Regions from separate parts of the Desertibacillus haloalkaliphilus genome, predicted to be linked through region 1. Evidence: riboswitches for the same ligand, from Rfam matches in the RefSeq annotation. Region 1 holds a riboswitch; each other region holds the start of a gene.
What was found. A riboswitch is a leader RNA that binds a small molecule or an ion and turns the genes downstream of it on or off. The one in region 1 is predicted to bind S-adenosylmethionine.
Positions count from the first base shown of each region.

Region 1 (3,726 bases):
TGCCCCAAACGAGTTTTGTAAAAATGCAAGCTGATCCGCTAGTTCTTGGTCACTGACAACAGCTAAGCCTGCAATGACATCACTATGTCCGCCAATAAACTTCGTAGCACTATGTAAAACTACGTCTATGCCAAGTTCCAATGGCTTTTGAAGAGCTGGTGTTAAAAACGTATTATCTAAAAACGTTAGGCAATTGTTCTGCTTTGCTAAGCTTACTATTGCGCGGATATCTGTAATTTTCAATGTCGGATTTGATGGCGTTTCGATATAGAGTAATCTTGTGTTCGGTTGGATATTTTCTTTTACTTCCTCTACATCTGTCATATCAACAAACGTATGATCAATACCTAACCGCGTCAAAACTTCTGTTACTAGACGAAACGTTCCACCATAGACGTCTTTTGTTAAGACGACATGATCTCCCTTTGATAGTAACATAAATGACGTTGATATCGCCGCCATCCCAGATGAAAATGCAAATCCCCTACAACCACCTTCTAACTCGGCAATCGTTTCCTCTAACGCTTCTCTTGTTGGGTTCCCTGATCGTCCGTAATCGTAATTACCAAATGTCTCAAAGTCAAATTGATGAAACGTAGACGCGTGCTGAATCGGTACACTCACTGCTCCTGTTTGTTGATCAACTTTATGATCGTTATGTAGCAATTTTGTTTGAAAACTATACGTATCTTGACTCATTGTCCTCGTCCCCCGATTTCTAATTAAATTTGTTCATGCTCTTTGGCATAGCGAAAAGCTTGCTCTAAATCTTGAATTAAATCCTCAACATACTCCACTCCAACTGAAAACCGTAACAACCGATTACAAACCCCATTTGCGACCCGAACATCCTCAGGAATATCCGCATGGGTTTGTGTGGCAGGATATGTGAGTAAACTCTCAACACCACCTAGACTTTCTGCAAATGTAATCAGCTTTAATTGTTGTAAAAATGGATCCACCCAGTTTTCACTTATAATTCGAAATGAAATCATCCCACCTCGTCCCGGATATAAAACCTCATCGACACAAGGGTGATTACTTAAATATTCAACAACCTTTGTCGCGTTACGTTCATGTTGGTCCATGCGTAACGCAAGTGTTTTCATACCACGAATGAGTAACCAAGAATCAAAAGAACCCAAAGTTGCGCCAATTCCATTATGGTATAAGAAAAGCTGTTCACACAATTCTTTCCCCTTCGCAACGATTAAGCCTGCAATCAAATCATTATGACCACCTAAATACTTTGACGCACTATGGATAACAATATCTGCCCCTTCACGAATGGGTTGTTGTAACAGCGGCGTATAAAAGGTGTTATCTACAATAAACAGTAAATCATGCTTTTTTGCCAGTTGATTTAGGGCACCGAGATCTGCTTCTTGCATTAATGGATTGGTTGGTGTCTCAATAAAGATTGCTTTTGTCTTATCGGTTATTTGTTGTTCGAATTGCTCAAGGTTTCGTGGGTCACTAAATGTAAACGTTAGTCCCCATTTCGTCCACCCTTGTTCAAACAACCGATAGGTTCCACCATACAAATCTTGTGAAGCGAGAATCTCATCACCCTGTTCAAACAATGATAACACAGTTTGAATCGCAGCCATCCCCGAACTACAGGCAAAACCTTGGTCACCACCTTCAAGTTCAGCAATCGCATTTTCCAACACTTCACGCGTTGGATTTCCAGTTCTTGCATAATCATAGCCAGTGGACTGCCCAATTCCCGCGTGCCGATAAGCCGTTGATAGGTAAATAGGTGTATTAACGGCACCTGTCCTCTCATCCGTTCGGTTACCAATTTGTACCAATGTTGTTTCAAGTTGCTTTCTATTCATCCTGTTTTCCTCCTTTTACAAACCAGTACTTCAACCACTACTAATTATCAGGGTATAATAAAAACCTTCTTCATGATAAGAAGAAGGTTTTGTAGTCTCAACTTCTTCTTATCTTTCAAGCACACATCGCTTGATGGATTTAGCACCTGACCAATAACTAGCGGCTGGTTGCTGAGACTTCTTCGGGCCATTCCCTCCGTCTCTCTTGATAAGAACTTTATTAATAATATATAAATAGTAAATATTCAGCTTATTAGTTTAAAATACAGCAAAACAGTAGGGAATACAAGAGTATTTTTATAATTTTTATAAAGTTTACAAATCTCCTTTAAAAGAAAACGATTTCATGGACACTCTTATATAAAAAGCAACCGCTTATAATTTCAGGTTCACCTGTTACTCTTTTATCGTTTAAACAACCTTCTTTTCTCAGCGCCAACTCCTTGAACCACCTTCTACTCATCAGTGCATTCTCCCTCACACTCCCATCTCCGCCCCTTTTCCACAAAAAAAGACTACGACAAAAGGAGTTGGTTTTTACCTTTTGTCCTAGCCTCGAACAATTGCCAATAGTTTAACTAGTTTTGTCACGACACCTTTATTCAGGTGAAGCTTCAACGCGAAGCTGCTCCTCATTCCCACAAATACATCGTTTGAATCCAGTATCATAGCCGCCTTCTTTATTCTGGCGACCCCTAAGTATATATTTTTCCCCACATTTTGAACAACGAATGACAATACGAAAACGCTTATCTGGCACAGTATCACTCCTTATCTATCGGCAAATCCTTTGTGCGTTGACTCAGATTAGCCCTTTTTACTTTTTGTAAGGCTAACCACCATAAGAAAAACATAAACGGTACAATTAATAACTTCACGTATTGATTAGCTGCAAGTAACATAAAATCATATAGCCCATGCAATACAACTGGAAGTGTCAAAGAGAGGAAAACCCAGATGAAGGTTTTGGAAGACGAAACACTTGCTTTACCTAAATAATATCCCATAATCACACCAAATAATGCATGACTCGATACAGGAAAAAACGCCCGTCCAATCGCCCCTTCTATCCCATAAGCAATTAAGTATAAAATATTTTCAACCGTTGCAAACCCTAATGATATAGCAGCTCCAAATACGATTCCATCATAATGTTCGTTAAATCTTGCGTGTTTATACGATAGAAAAAATAGCAGGAACCATTTAAAAAATTCTTCAATGAGCCCAGCGCGTATAAATGCATGGCTAAATGCATCTAGTAGATACCCTTCCGCTTCAAAAGCATACTGTAGGACCATCACCGGAAACACTATAAGCGAGCCATAAACAAAATTTCGAGTCACCATTGCAATCGTTGTACGCTCATAGTCATCTTTGAGATAAAAATAACACAACAAAGCGATGCCCGGTGCAATTCCAGCAGATATAACTGCAAACAACAGCCTTCCATTCCCCTCTGTTTTTTTTCATCGTAACATGTTACTTTTATTTAAGAAACCATAGTTTGGTTATGAAAGCCTACATTAAATGAGGTGAAGCAGTTATGAAAAAGATATTACTTTTACATACAGGCGGTACGATCGCGATGCATGAAGATGAACAAACAGGTACCGTCGGCCCTAGTGTCTCAAATCCATTATATTCAACAATTGAATCACTTTCAAAAATTGCCTCCGTGATCGTTGATGATTTTCTACATTTGCCTTCGCCACACATCACACCACAACATATGTTGGAATTGTCTAAACGAATTGAGCGCCGTATCAAGACGGAATACTTTGAGGGCGTTGTCATTACACACGGAACAGATACACTCGAAGAAACAGCATATTTACTGGACCTATTACTTGATACTGATGTTCCAGTCGTTGTTACTGGTGCGATG
Region 1 covers NZ_JAHPIV010000009.1:50,601-54,326, reverse strand. The annotation lists gene metC (cystathionine beta-lyase) at 1-699, opposite strand, end outside; gene KH400_RS11390 (methionine biosynthesis PLP-dependent protein) at 723-1,841, opposite strand; SAM riboswitch class I at 1,947-2,056, opposite strand; gene KH400_RS25295 (hypothetical protein) at 2,170-2,304, opposite strand; gene KH400_RS11385 (hypothetical protein) at 2,440-2,601, opposite strand; gene prsW (glutamic-type intramembrane protease PrsW) at 2,606-3,280, opposite strand; gene KH400_RS11375 (asparaginase) at 3,385-3,726, shown strand, end outside.

Region 2 (3,726 bases), on a different contig from region 1:
AAAGGAGGTGCGTCCTTTTGACTGTCGGACAATTCTTAACGACATTTGTACATACAGCACTCACATTAACCATCCTTGTCATTCTCATCATTCTCAATTCATACCTATTCGGTACGTATGGCTTATTCAAAATCGCTAAACGTCAACAAGTCCCCTGTGCTTGGCTTGCTTTCATTCCTGTCGTAAACCTATGGCTTATTGGAGAGGTCATTTCAAAGCAGGTACCAGCCCCCTTCAACAAGCATACAGGGTTTTCATTACTTGGAATGACGCTCTCGCTACTTGCTATTGAACTGTTCCTTTACTCTCATCCTTTTTTTATTATTCTTCTTGCTATCATCGCATGTTACAGCACGTATATGCTCTTAGCGAACCTAACTGAGCACCCGTTGATGCTGACATTATTGTCCATTGCTACATGCTGGACCGTCACCGGATTTTTCGTCTTTATTAATCGCTCAAACCAGATGGAACATCTACCAAAACCCGTTCTTTCTATGCCGTTTCAAAAAATCATTTCCAAGGTCTCACTAAAAAAAATCAAGAATAACAACAATGAAAGTAAGCCACTTTAAAGAAAAAACGAGGTGTTCACATGCTTTCAAATAACAACAACAAAACTGGTAACTATACGGTTGCTGGAACAAACATTGATGAGGTAAAACGAAAAAATCGCCAATCCGGCCTCACCTATAACGAAGTCAAACAGCTACTAGCCAAACGTGTCAATCATCGTTAATCCGCTGCATTATCACTCTAATCATTAGGCAATCACCCAATTATGTAATTTTAGGTTATTTGCCCAAACAATATTTCTCATCCTACATAGATTATGTATTGTAAGTCGCTCAAAAGACACTCATTATCTCAAAGGAGGTTTTCATTCATGAGCGCACATGTAGGAGCAGGTTATACAGGTGGATTCGCGTTAATCGTCGTGTTGTTTATTCTATTAATCATCGTTGGTGCAGCATTTGTAGGCTACTAATATAAGAACCATAAGGGATAGACGTAATGTCTATCCCTTTATTTTATGGCTTTGAAACTTTCATCACATAACCGGTCAACTCAAAGCTTCTACAACAGTCAGTTCTTACACACTCATTCCCCCCACCCTTCTTTTACACAAAATTACTATTCAAAAATATTGATTTTCTATTTCCTTTGGTCACAACAATGTAAGCGCTATATTAGGTATAGACTCAAAAATGGTTGTTGACAATATGTTTTATTTAATTTAACATTTAATCAATCTTAATTTTTAGAACTTTATAACTCTTATCAAGAGTGACTGAGGGATCAGGCCCTATGACGTCCGGCAACCTCCATTTTTTGGAACGGTGCTACTTCCTGCAGAATGTTTCATTCTGGGAGATGAGGAGAACGAATAAATTCGTACTGCTTCTTTCTTAAGGTGAAAGAAGCAGTTTTTATTTTATCAATCCCGGTAGCGATCCCAAATGAATATGGTTATTATTCAAAAAAATTTTTACTAAAAGTAGGTGAGCATATGATCGAAATCAACAATTTAGTGAAAGAGTATAAATCGAAAAAAGGGACCGTTCGAGGTGTTGACAATGTATCATTGGACATTAATCACGGAAATATTTTTGGAATCGTTGGTTACAGCGGTGCTGGTAAAAGTTCTTTATTACGCTGCTTGAATTTAATGGAAAAGCCTACTTCAGGAGCCGTTAAAATCAATGGCGTAAACCTTGTTGAACTGAATAATAAACAACTCCGTGATGCCCGACAAAAGATCGGAATGATCTTTCAACACTTTCACTTAACGAGCTCAAAAACTGTATTTGATAACATTGCTTTCGCCTTAAAAGCAGCAAAAAAATCTAAAGCAGATATTGAAAAACGAGTCGATGAACTTTTAGAGATGGTTGGGTTAGCTGATAAGAAAAACTATTACCCCTCCCAATTAAGTGGTGGACAAAAGCAACGAGTGGGGATTGCTCGAGCTCTTGCCAATGATCCGAAAGTGCTTTTATGTGATGAGGCAACGTCAGCACTAGACCCTAGTACAACAAAATCCATATTGAACCTCTTAAAAAAAATTAATCAAGAGCTAGGGCTAACAATTGTTTTAATTACTCATGAAATGGAAGTTGTCAAAGAGATTTGTGATCAGATTGCCGTTATGCAAAATGGACAAGTGATTGAAACAGGTCCCGTCTATGATATCTTTGCAAATCCAAAAGAAAATCTTACTCAAGATTTCATTCAAAGTGTTTTACAGTTTGAACTACCGCAACATTTAACTGACAACTGTAATGGAACAATCATTAAACTACAGTTTCAAGGGGCAATTGCTGAAGAGTCGGTCGTTTCTGATGTCCTCCAAAAGTTTCAAGTTAAAGGAAATATCCTACACGGTAAGATTGAATATATCAAAGAAAAACCTCTTGGTATTTTTGTTATGGAACTAAGAGGGGACGGTAAAGAAATAGAAGATTTACTAAGCTATTTAAGGAACCGTACACAAGGGGTGGAGGTGATTAAATATGGTAGAAGCACTAATCGAGTTATGGCCGGAGTTAAATAAAGCTTTTTTCGAAACTCTTTATATGGTTATCATATCTTTAAGTATTGCCATTCTTTTTGGTTTACCACTAGGTATTCTTCTATTTGTTACAGATCGTGATTTATTTTTAGAGAACAAAGTCATCAAATCATTCGTTGGTGTTTTTGTAAATTTAGTTCGATCCATTCCTTTTATTATTTTACTCGTAGCCCTGTTACCATTTACGCAATGGATTACTGGTACCACAATTGGACCAACTGCAGCATCCGTTTCACTGTCAGTGGCAGCGATTCCCTTCTTTGCTAGAATCGTAGAATCGGCAGTCAGAAAAATTGATAAAGGTGTTGTCGAAGCGGCAATCGCTGTTGGGGCAACACCATGGATGATTATCAAGGATGTCTTATTACCAGAGGCAAGGCCAGGAATTATCCAAGGCTTGACGATCACTACGATTAGTTTAATTGGTTACTCTGCCATGGCAGGTATCGTTGGTGGTGGGGGAATTGGTGATTTAGCCATTCGATTTGGCTACTACCGTTACGATAATACGGTCATGTTTACAACAATCATTATCTTAATTTGCCTAGTTCAGTTCATTCAGTATGCTGGGGACTACATCGCCCGCACGGTCGATAAAAGATAGTTGTTTAGTGATTTAAATTTTTAGTTTTATTAACTAAAAAGACAATATACATTCGCCTTATCGGCAAAATACATTCAAAAAGGAGAATAAAAAATGAACAAATTGAAATTATTTTTATTTTCATGTCTAATGATTGCGTTAGTTGCAGCATGCTCAAACAGCTCTGAAGAAGCAGCTCAAGACTCTGGACAAGCAGATGACAAAGGGACTTTAACGATTGGTGCAACATCTGGTCCATATAGCGACATGGTTACCAAAGCCATTCAACCCGGCTTAGAAGAACAAGGTTATACAGTTGATGTGATTGAATTTAATGACTATATTCAACCAAACACTGCATTAGGTAACGGGTCAATCGATGCTAACCTATTTCAGCATAAGATTTACATGGAGAACTTTGCTGAAGGTAACAATCTAGATTTATCCGAGGTTGTAGTTGTTCCTACTGCCCCAATGGGTATTTACTCAAACAAGTTTGATTCGATGGATGAAATTGAAGATGGGGCTGAAATTGCGGTTCCAAACGATCCAACTAATTTAGCACGTGCAT
Region 2 covers NZ_JAHPIV010000005.1:245,208-248,933, reverse strand. The annotation lists gene KH400_RS07685 (hypothetical protein) at 18-575, shown strand; gene KH400_RS07680 (hypothetical protein) at 596-739, shown strand; gene KH400_RS07675 (YjcZ family sporulation protein) at 887-988, shown strand; SAM riboswitch class I at 1,276-1,381, shown strand; gene KH400_RS07670 (methionine ABC transporter ATP-binding protein) at 1,511-2,554, shown strand; gene KH400_RS07665 (methionine ABC transporter permease) at 2,514-3,176, shown strand; gene KH400_RS07660 (MetQ/NlpA family ABC transporter substrate-binding protein) at 3,270-3,726, shown strand, end outside.
Region 2: another riboswitch for S-adenosylmethionine. It lies ahead of KH400_RS07670 (methionine ABC transporter ATP-binding protein); the one in region 1 lies ahead of KH400_RS11390 (methionine biosynthesis PLP-dependent protein).

Region 3 (3,726 bases), on a different contig from region 1:
GCGAAGTTTAATGACGGTTTAACTGAAAACTTAAAAGATTTCACGGTCATTTTTAACCGGATGAAAGAAGTGACGAACGGTTTTGATCAAGGAGTTAAGAAGCTAAATAAAAACTTTGAGCAGTTATTTGCTTATTTTTATAACATGGATCAGCGAAATGAACGAATGGCAAGTGCTTTTACGGAAACGTATAGGAAGATAGACGAATTAACAACGTCACAGAAAGAAACGATGAACCAATTCCAGACAGCTGTTGTTGATTGGAAAAACTATTTTGCCTCCATTAGTGAGAAGCAGGAATCGATTCATGGCTCATTTGTGCGAGCGACTGCACAAAGTGAGAATCTTGTATCGATGATGAAAACGAATAACGAACAGTTTGCGCGAATTTTTGGAGGCGATTTAAGCTCGAAGCTGAGCGGGATTTCAACGCATTTAAGAGGGCTGAAGAACGACTTCGATAAACTCGGAAATTCGATTGTTCGCCTGCCTGAGGCACTAGAAACGATTCATACCGCTCAAGAAGAATATAAAAGTCTCTTGTCAGGTCGACTTGAAGAGCTTCAGCAATTTAATCAAGAGTTCCATGATCATTTACGGGCTCACGCCAGAGAATCGCAATCGTTTGAAAAGCATTTAAATGCTGCCTCTCGTTCCTATGAGCAAGTGGGCGTTAAGAATCATCAAATGCTTACTGAAATCAACCGTACGATTGCAGATATGAAAGATTCATTTAACCACCGCGAAAATCAGATTGAATCAAGCGTGTCCGTGCTAAAAGACACCCTCTCAAGGTATGTTAGCAGTTTAGAGGGAACCCTGGGTGACCGCCTCGATAAGGTGAGTCGCAACATCGGTGGTTATGTTGTCGATATTAACGACGCGATGAAAAAAGAATTTAAGCAAATCGGAGAAATTACAGAAGATCAACAGCAAAGAAGCGCTCGTTTTATGCAACAGACGATCAGTGAATTAAGTCAAGAAATTCACACGTTAAATCGTCAACTCCAGTCGCTCTCTCAAGGGGCGATGAGTCAACCAACGAGAGTAAGGGTTGGAAGCAATGATTAAGAAGTATAAAAAACTATTCCATGGTGAACAAGAGGAAGGACACTTTTGGCCATCATTTACGGATTTATTAACAGCGCTTCTTTTATGTTTTATTTTAATTTTTATTATCATGATGGTGATCAAATCGTTTCAGATTGAAGAGATGAATCGGACGATTGATCAAATCATGGGGGTTAGAGTCGATTTAATTAATGACTTGAATGATGAATTTAGTGATTCAACGTTAAATGTTGAAATTGATGAGGAGACTGGTGCTCTGATCTTTGATACGGACATTTTGTTTGCGTTTGATGAAACGGTGTTAAAGCCTGAGGCGTTTACGTTTTTAGATGAATTTGTACCCGCTTATTTAGATGTCCTCTTAGAAAGCGGCTATGAAGAGTATATTTCAGAAATTATTATCGAAGGTCATGCGGACAGAATTGGTGACTATCTATACAATCTCGAGCTGTCGCAAGAGCGAGCATTTAGTGTCGCAGAATATGTGCTCAGCGATGATTTTCCTTATCAGAACATCCAAGCACATTTGAAAGATAAGCTAACCGTCAACGGTCGATCCTATACAGATGGTCGTACGGATGTAGAGGGTAACTATAGCAACCAAGAATCTCGACGAGTCGAATTTAAATTCCGTTTAAAGGACGAAGAGATATTAGAAAAAACCCATGAGCTGTTAAATGGAGCATAAGAGTTTGATATGGACTCACCTAATCATCTTGAATGATTGGGTGATTTGCCTTTTAAAATGTAATGCAAAGGTGATTTTATTTATTTTTGAAAATTTTCCTTGCAAAGTAGCCACCAATCAGATACAATTTTATTTAACAAATAAAAATTAATAGCGATAGACTTCTTATCCAGAGTGGTGGAGGGACTGGCCCTTTGAAACCCGGCAACCATTAAATCAAGTCATTGATTTGAACGGTGCTAATTCCTGCAAGGATTGACTTCCTTGGGAGATGAGAGGATCGTATACATATACGATAACCTCTCTACATTCATTAGAGAGGTTTTTCTTATACTATCAGAATTTATTAGCGTTAGGACGATAGTATAACGTCAACTAAGGTTTTCGCCATCGGTTGATGAAAAGCCAAGTTTTTGTATATGGAAAGAAGGTTTATCGCTCGAAAAGGAGCGAGTAAAATGGAAAAAGCAGTATTTGCAGCAGGTTGTTTTTGGGGTGTTGAAGCATTTTTTGAAGAGGTTCGTGGCGTAGAAGAAACAAGAGTCGGTTATACAGGTGGCGATGTAGAGCACCCTTCTTATGAAGAAGTGAAATCAGGTCAAACCGGTCATGCAGAAGCGATTGAGATTTGGTATAATCCGTGGAAAATTTCATATGCAGAACTAGTGGATAAATTTTTTGAATGTCATAATCCAACAACACGTAATCGTCAAGGAATTGATGTCGGCACACAATACCGTTCGGCGATCTTCTTTCAAAACCTTCAGCAACTAGAAGTAGCGGTGAAGAAGAAAGCTGAATTAAACCGTACGAGTCCAAAGCTGATTGTCACAGAAGTTGCACCAGCCAAACCATTCTATCAAGCTGAGGAATATCATCAGAAGTATTTCCAGAAAAACGGGACGTTGGCTTGCGGGATTTAAAACATTCTCGGGTGCCAGGCACCTTAAAAGGGGTGCCTGGCACCGTTTCGTGTTTTACCCTCGATTATAGGCGCGAATCTTTCGAAGTGCGGAGCGATCATTTAACTCCATAAACATATCGATGGTAGGCTCTAAATTTGCTTCTATGATCCATATATCCCCTTTTGGGTCAACGCCTACATCTAACCCGATACCTCGGTATTCAGGGTAGTAATCTTGTATGCTCTGAACGTTTTTTACAGAAGCCTTGTTCATTTCTTCGATCAGTTTACACTTATCGTCTACTACTATATTTGATTGTTCGATAGCTGTTTCAAGATTTAATACTTGTTTAGCTACATTCGTAACCGCAAATCCGCTTGCTGCTACTTTAGCTGCTACGCCAGTTACCATCCAATCATCAGATTCTTTTTTCCGCTGCACCATAACCCTTAGATCGAATGGACATTCGTTAATTGTCGCAAGTGGTATATATTGTTGGATGATGTGACACTTGCCATTTAAATACGAGTTTGAAAGATAGGTATAGGCTTCTTCTCTATTACAAAACACTTTTTTCTTTTGTTCCATATGAAGCTTGATTTTTCCATCGTTCATGCAAGAGATCTTCGCAACTTTCCTCCCATATTTTCCGTAGCTTGGTTTCACGATAACTTCTCCATATTTATCAAGCATCTTCCATAGAGATTTTTTTGAAAACAGTTTTGTCTTTGGTAGGTGTTGACGTACTTTTTTCTTCTGTTTCATCAATGTATACTTTCTCCATTTGCCTACGTATCGTTCATATTCTGTATCCAATGAATTGATAGAAAGCTTTGATTCGGCCATAGTATCCTCTCCTAAAAACAGAAAGTCTGTATTTATAAGTTATGAAATTTTTCTCAATATGCTTGTTTATCCCCCTAAGAGTGACCTAGTTCTTTTCAAAATAGGTATTTTCCATCTTCCATCTATCTATACAAAATAACCTGATTTGAATATAAAAATAAAAAAGGAGGGATTGCTGTTGAATAGAGGTGACCTACTGCCTATTAGACGGCTTCT
Region 3 covers NZ_JAHPIV010000011.1:110,852-114,577, forward strand. The annotation lists gene KH400_RS13580 (MotA/TolQ/ExbB proton channel family protein) at 1-1,071, shown strand, start outside; gene KH400_RS13585 (OmpA family protein) at 1,064-1,759, shown strand; SAM riboswitch class I at 1,922-2,037, shown strand; gene msrA (peptide-methionine (S)-S-oxide reductase MsrA) at 2,218-2,682, shown strand; gene KH400_RS13595 (YheC/YheD family protein) at 2,737-3,510, opposite strand; gene KH400_RS13600 (hypothetical protein) at 3,689-3,726, shown strand, end outside.
Region 3: another riboswitch for S-adenosylmethionine. It lies ahead of msrA (peptide-methionine (S)-S-oxide reductase MsrA); the one in region 1 lies ahead of KH400_RS11390 (methionine biosynthesis PLP-dependent protein).

Region 4 (3,726 bases), on a different contig from region 1:
TGAGACCATAATAAATGTTTCTGAATTCGTACCATCAACAACAGGATCCGCTTTGAATTCTGGAGCAGAAACGATTGTGAATTCAGGAGTAATTGTTTCTAACTCTTCTTGTGTTGGACGAATGAATAATTGACGTGCAAAAAGGTTGTGCCAAGCAAATTCATTAATGACTTGGATTGGTAAGCGATAGCTTGAATCAGCACCAGCATACGCGTGAGAAACAAACACTTCATCTTTCTCTTTTAAGTGATCAAGTACTTTTTTATAAAGTTTTGAAAATGTTTCTTTATCAATCGGCTGGTTGACAGAGCCCCAATCAATTTTGTCTGATACAGAAGCTTCGTCTACAATAAATTTATCTTTAGGGGAACGACCAGTGTATTTTCCTGTTTCAACGTTTAAGGCACCACTTTCAGTCAAGACCCCTTCATTTCGCATTAGTGACTTTTCGACTAACTTTGAAATCGGTAAGTCTAAAAGAACATTCTCTCCGCTTAAAATTTGGTCTAATTCAGTCCCAAAGCTAACTGTACTCATTTGCAACAAAACCCTTTCTTTTTAAGTATATTTTAATTTTATCATTGGTTAATTTTTGCTGTGCTTTTACTGTTGAAAATAGTATAACACATTAAAAATAATAGTCTATACTATTTTTATAAATTTCTTAAGTTATCACTAGTTCGTGCGAGGAGATTGTTAGATATAATATGAAGGAATGAAAACGAGTGTGTTATAAATGTACAAATGAATAAATAATAAAGGCTACTTTACTTGTCCCTTTTAGTATGTAACAATTGCTTGTTTAAGGCTTCTAGGTCGTTTTTGGTTACCGAAAAAGCGGCACCTGCATAGCATATGGAAGAAAGGGAGGGAACCTATGCTATGCCAGAAATAACAATGATGGATCTAGCAACAGTAGCGGCTGTTGTTGCTGCGCTTGTAACGGTTGTTGGGAATGCCTTTTCGATTGATAAAAAATATCGAGCGCTACTAGCGATCTTCTTTGCGATGATATTATGGTTTATTCCTCGTGAGTGGGGAAATGAAGTGCTAACAGCGTTAGTGATTGGGTTAACCGCAAGCGGGGTATATAGTCAGGTAAAGCCTAGGGATAACCAAAATGAACTATTGCGACTGCAAATGCGCGAGGAAGAACGTCAAGAGCAGGAAAATAGAAGGAATAACACACAGGATACGCCGTATTAACAGCTTGGTTGTGTACCATACATGGAAACAAATAGCGATGTCAACCGTCATTGGTTGACATCGTCTATCATCTACGTTATGATATGTCGCGAACGGATACTCTTATCCCGAGTAGGTGGAGGGACAGGCCCGAAGAAACCCAGCAACCAACACCAATAAAAAATGGTGAAAAGGTGCTAACCTGCAAGGCGTAGCCTTGATCGATAAGAGGTGAAAGGTGAATGGACCAACCCTTTTCCTCATTGATGGAAAAGGGTTTTCGTGGTTATACATGTTCAGTTCATACTCACAATAGTGGGGGGAATGAGTGCCGTATCAAATTTTAGCATAGTAGACAAATTGCTATTTCATGATAAGAGTAGAACAAGCCGTTTTTGTGAACACTTTTATGTAAATAGTCGATTTTGTCGGTGTGCGAAGGAGGATACTTATCATGGTAGAAAGAAGTCGTCGTTTATTTACATCAGAATCGGTAACAGAGGGGCATCCGGATAAGATTTGTGACCAAATTTCTGATGCGATTCTTGATGAAATTTTAAAAAAGGATCCGAACGCCCGCGTGGCATGTGAAACAACGGTCAGCACAGGGTTAGTGCTTGTGTCTGGTGAAATCTCAACGTCTACATATGTTGATATCCCGAAAGTCGTTCGTGATACAGTGAAGAACATTGGGTACACACGAGCGAAGTATGGATTCGATTCAGAAACGTGTGCGGTATTAACATCAATCGATGAGCAGTCAGCAGATATTGCTCAAGGGGTTGACCAAGCGTTAGAAGCACGTGAAGGTCAAATGACTGACGATGAAATTGAAGCGATTGGTGCCGGTGACCAAGGCTTAATGTTTGGTTATGCCAATAATGAAACGGATGAATTGATGCCATTACCGATTTCGCTTGCTCATCGACTCGCACGTAAGTTAACAGAAGTGCGTAAAGAAGAGGTCCTTCCATACTTGCGTCCGGACGGTAAAACGCAAGTAACGGTAGAATATGATGAAAATGGTCAACCATTACGAATTGACACGATTGTCATCTCAACACAACATCACCCTGAGATAACGCTTGAGCAAATTCAACGCAATTTAAAAGAATATGTAATTGCGCCAGTCGTACCAGAAGGGTTAATTGATGAAGATACGAAATATTTCATTAATCCGACGGGTCGTTTCGTTATCGGTGGACCACAAGGGGATGCGGGCTTAACAGGGCGTAAAATCATTGTTGATACGTACGGTGGATATGCTCGTCACGGTGGCGGTGCATTCTCTGGTAAGGATGCAACAAAGGTTGACCGTTCGGCAGCATATGGTGCGCGCTATGTCGCTAAAAATATCGTTGCAGCTGGTCTTGCGGATAAGTGTGAAGTTCAGCTTGCATATGCCATCGGTGTGGCACAGCCAGTTTCCATTTCTGTTGATACATTTGGAACAGGAAAGGTTTCTGAGGAAGTACTTGTTGGGCTTGTTCGTGAAAACTTCGATCTTCGTCCGGCAGGTCTAATCAAAATGCTGAACCTACGTCGTCCGATTTACAAGCAAACTGCGGCTTATGGACACTTTGGACGCACAGATGTGGACCTTCCATGGGAGCGTACGGATAAAGCTGAAGCCTTGCAAAAGCAAGCGATGCTATAAGGGCGTCTTAACTACGATAAAAAGAAGCTTGGGGAGTTCATCCTCAAGCTTCTTTTTTAAAAATAGATAAGGGGAGATCACGAAAAGTATGAAAAGCAGGTTCAAGGAGAGCGATGAAATGTTGTATATGATACGATGAAGGTTCAGTAACCTAGCGCTTTGGTTCTTGCAAGCTCTTGTAATATTGCCCCTTCTCAACGTATTCACGGCGAATCCGCGCCATATCTTTGCGGTCTTCATCGGTAAGTTCTCTGACGACCTTGGCAGGACGTCCAAAGGCTAAGCTGTTAGCTGGGATTTTCTTTCCTTGTGGAACGAGGCTGCCTGCTCCGATAAAGGCTCCTTCACCAACTTCAGCACCATCTAGGACGGTTGAACCCATCCCGATCAGTGCATTTTTACGAAGGGTACAGCTATGGAGGATCACTTGGTGCCCCACCGTGACATCATCTTCTAAAATCAGTGGACAAAGCGGACTTTGGTGCAGGGTTGAATTATCTTGAACATTGACGCGGTCACCAATAAATGTTGGTTTAACATCGCCTCGAATCACCGTGTTAAACCAGATGCTTGATTCTTCACCGATCTGGACGTCGCCAGTAATCGTAACATAATCTGCGATAAATGCACTTTCAGCTATTTTTGGATACTTACCGTCATAAGGATAAATCAAGTCAGTCACTTCCTTTTCGCTGTTTGTTTAGATTTGCTATAATTGGTAGATCATTTCTTGTTTGTCAGTAACGTAAGCATAGCAAAAATTTCTAGTGCTGAGTAGTCTGAACTCTCTAAAATGTTCTTGTTTAAAGGGTGCAAAAAGAGAGAGATTCAATTTGAATAGACTCTAATCATTGTAGGAGTGTGAAGGAAGATGTGGAAGTGGG
Region 4 covers NZ_JAHPIV010000001.1:344,243-347,968, reverse strand. The annotation lists gene pckA (phosphoenolpyruvate carboxykinase (ATP)) at 1-537, opposite strand, end outside; gene KH400_RS01635 (hypothetical protein) at 883-1,206, shown strand; SAM riboswitch class I at 1,306-1,416, shown strand; gene metK (methionine adenosyltransferase) at 1,640-2,842, shown strand; gene KH400_RS01625 (gamma carbonic anhydrase) at 2,994-3,515, opposite strand; gene KH400_RS01620 (alpha/beta hydrolase) at 3,714-3,726, shown strand, end outside.
Region 4: another riboswitch for S-adenosylmethionine. It lies ahead of metK (methionine adenosyltransferase); the one in region 1 lies ahead of KH400_RS11390 (methionine biosynthesis PLP-dependent protein).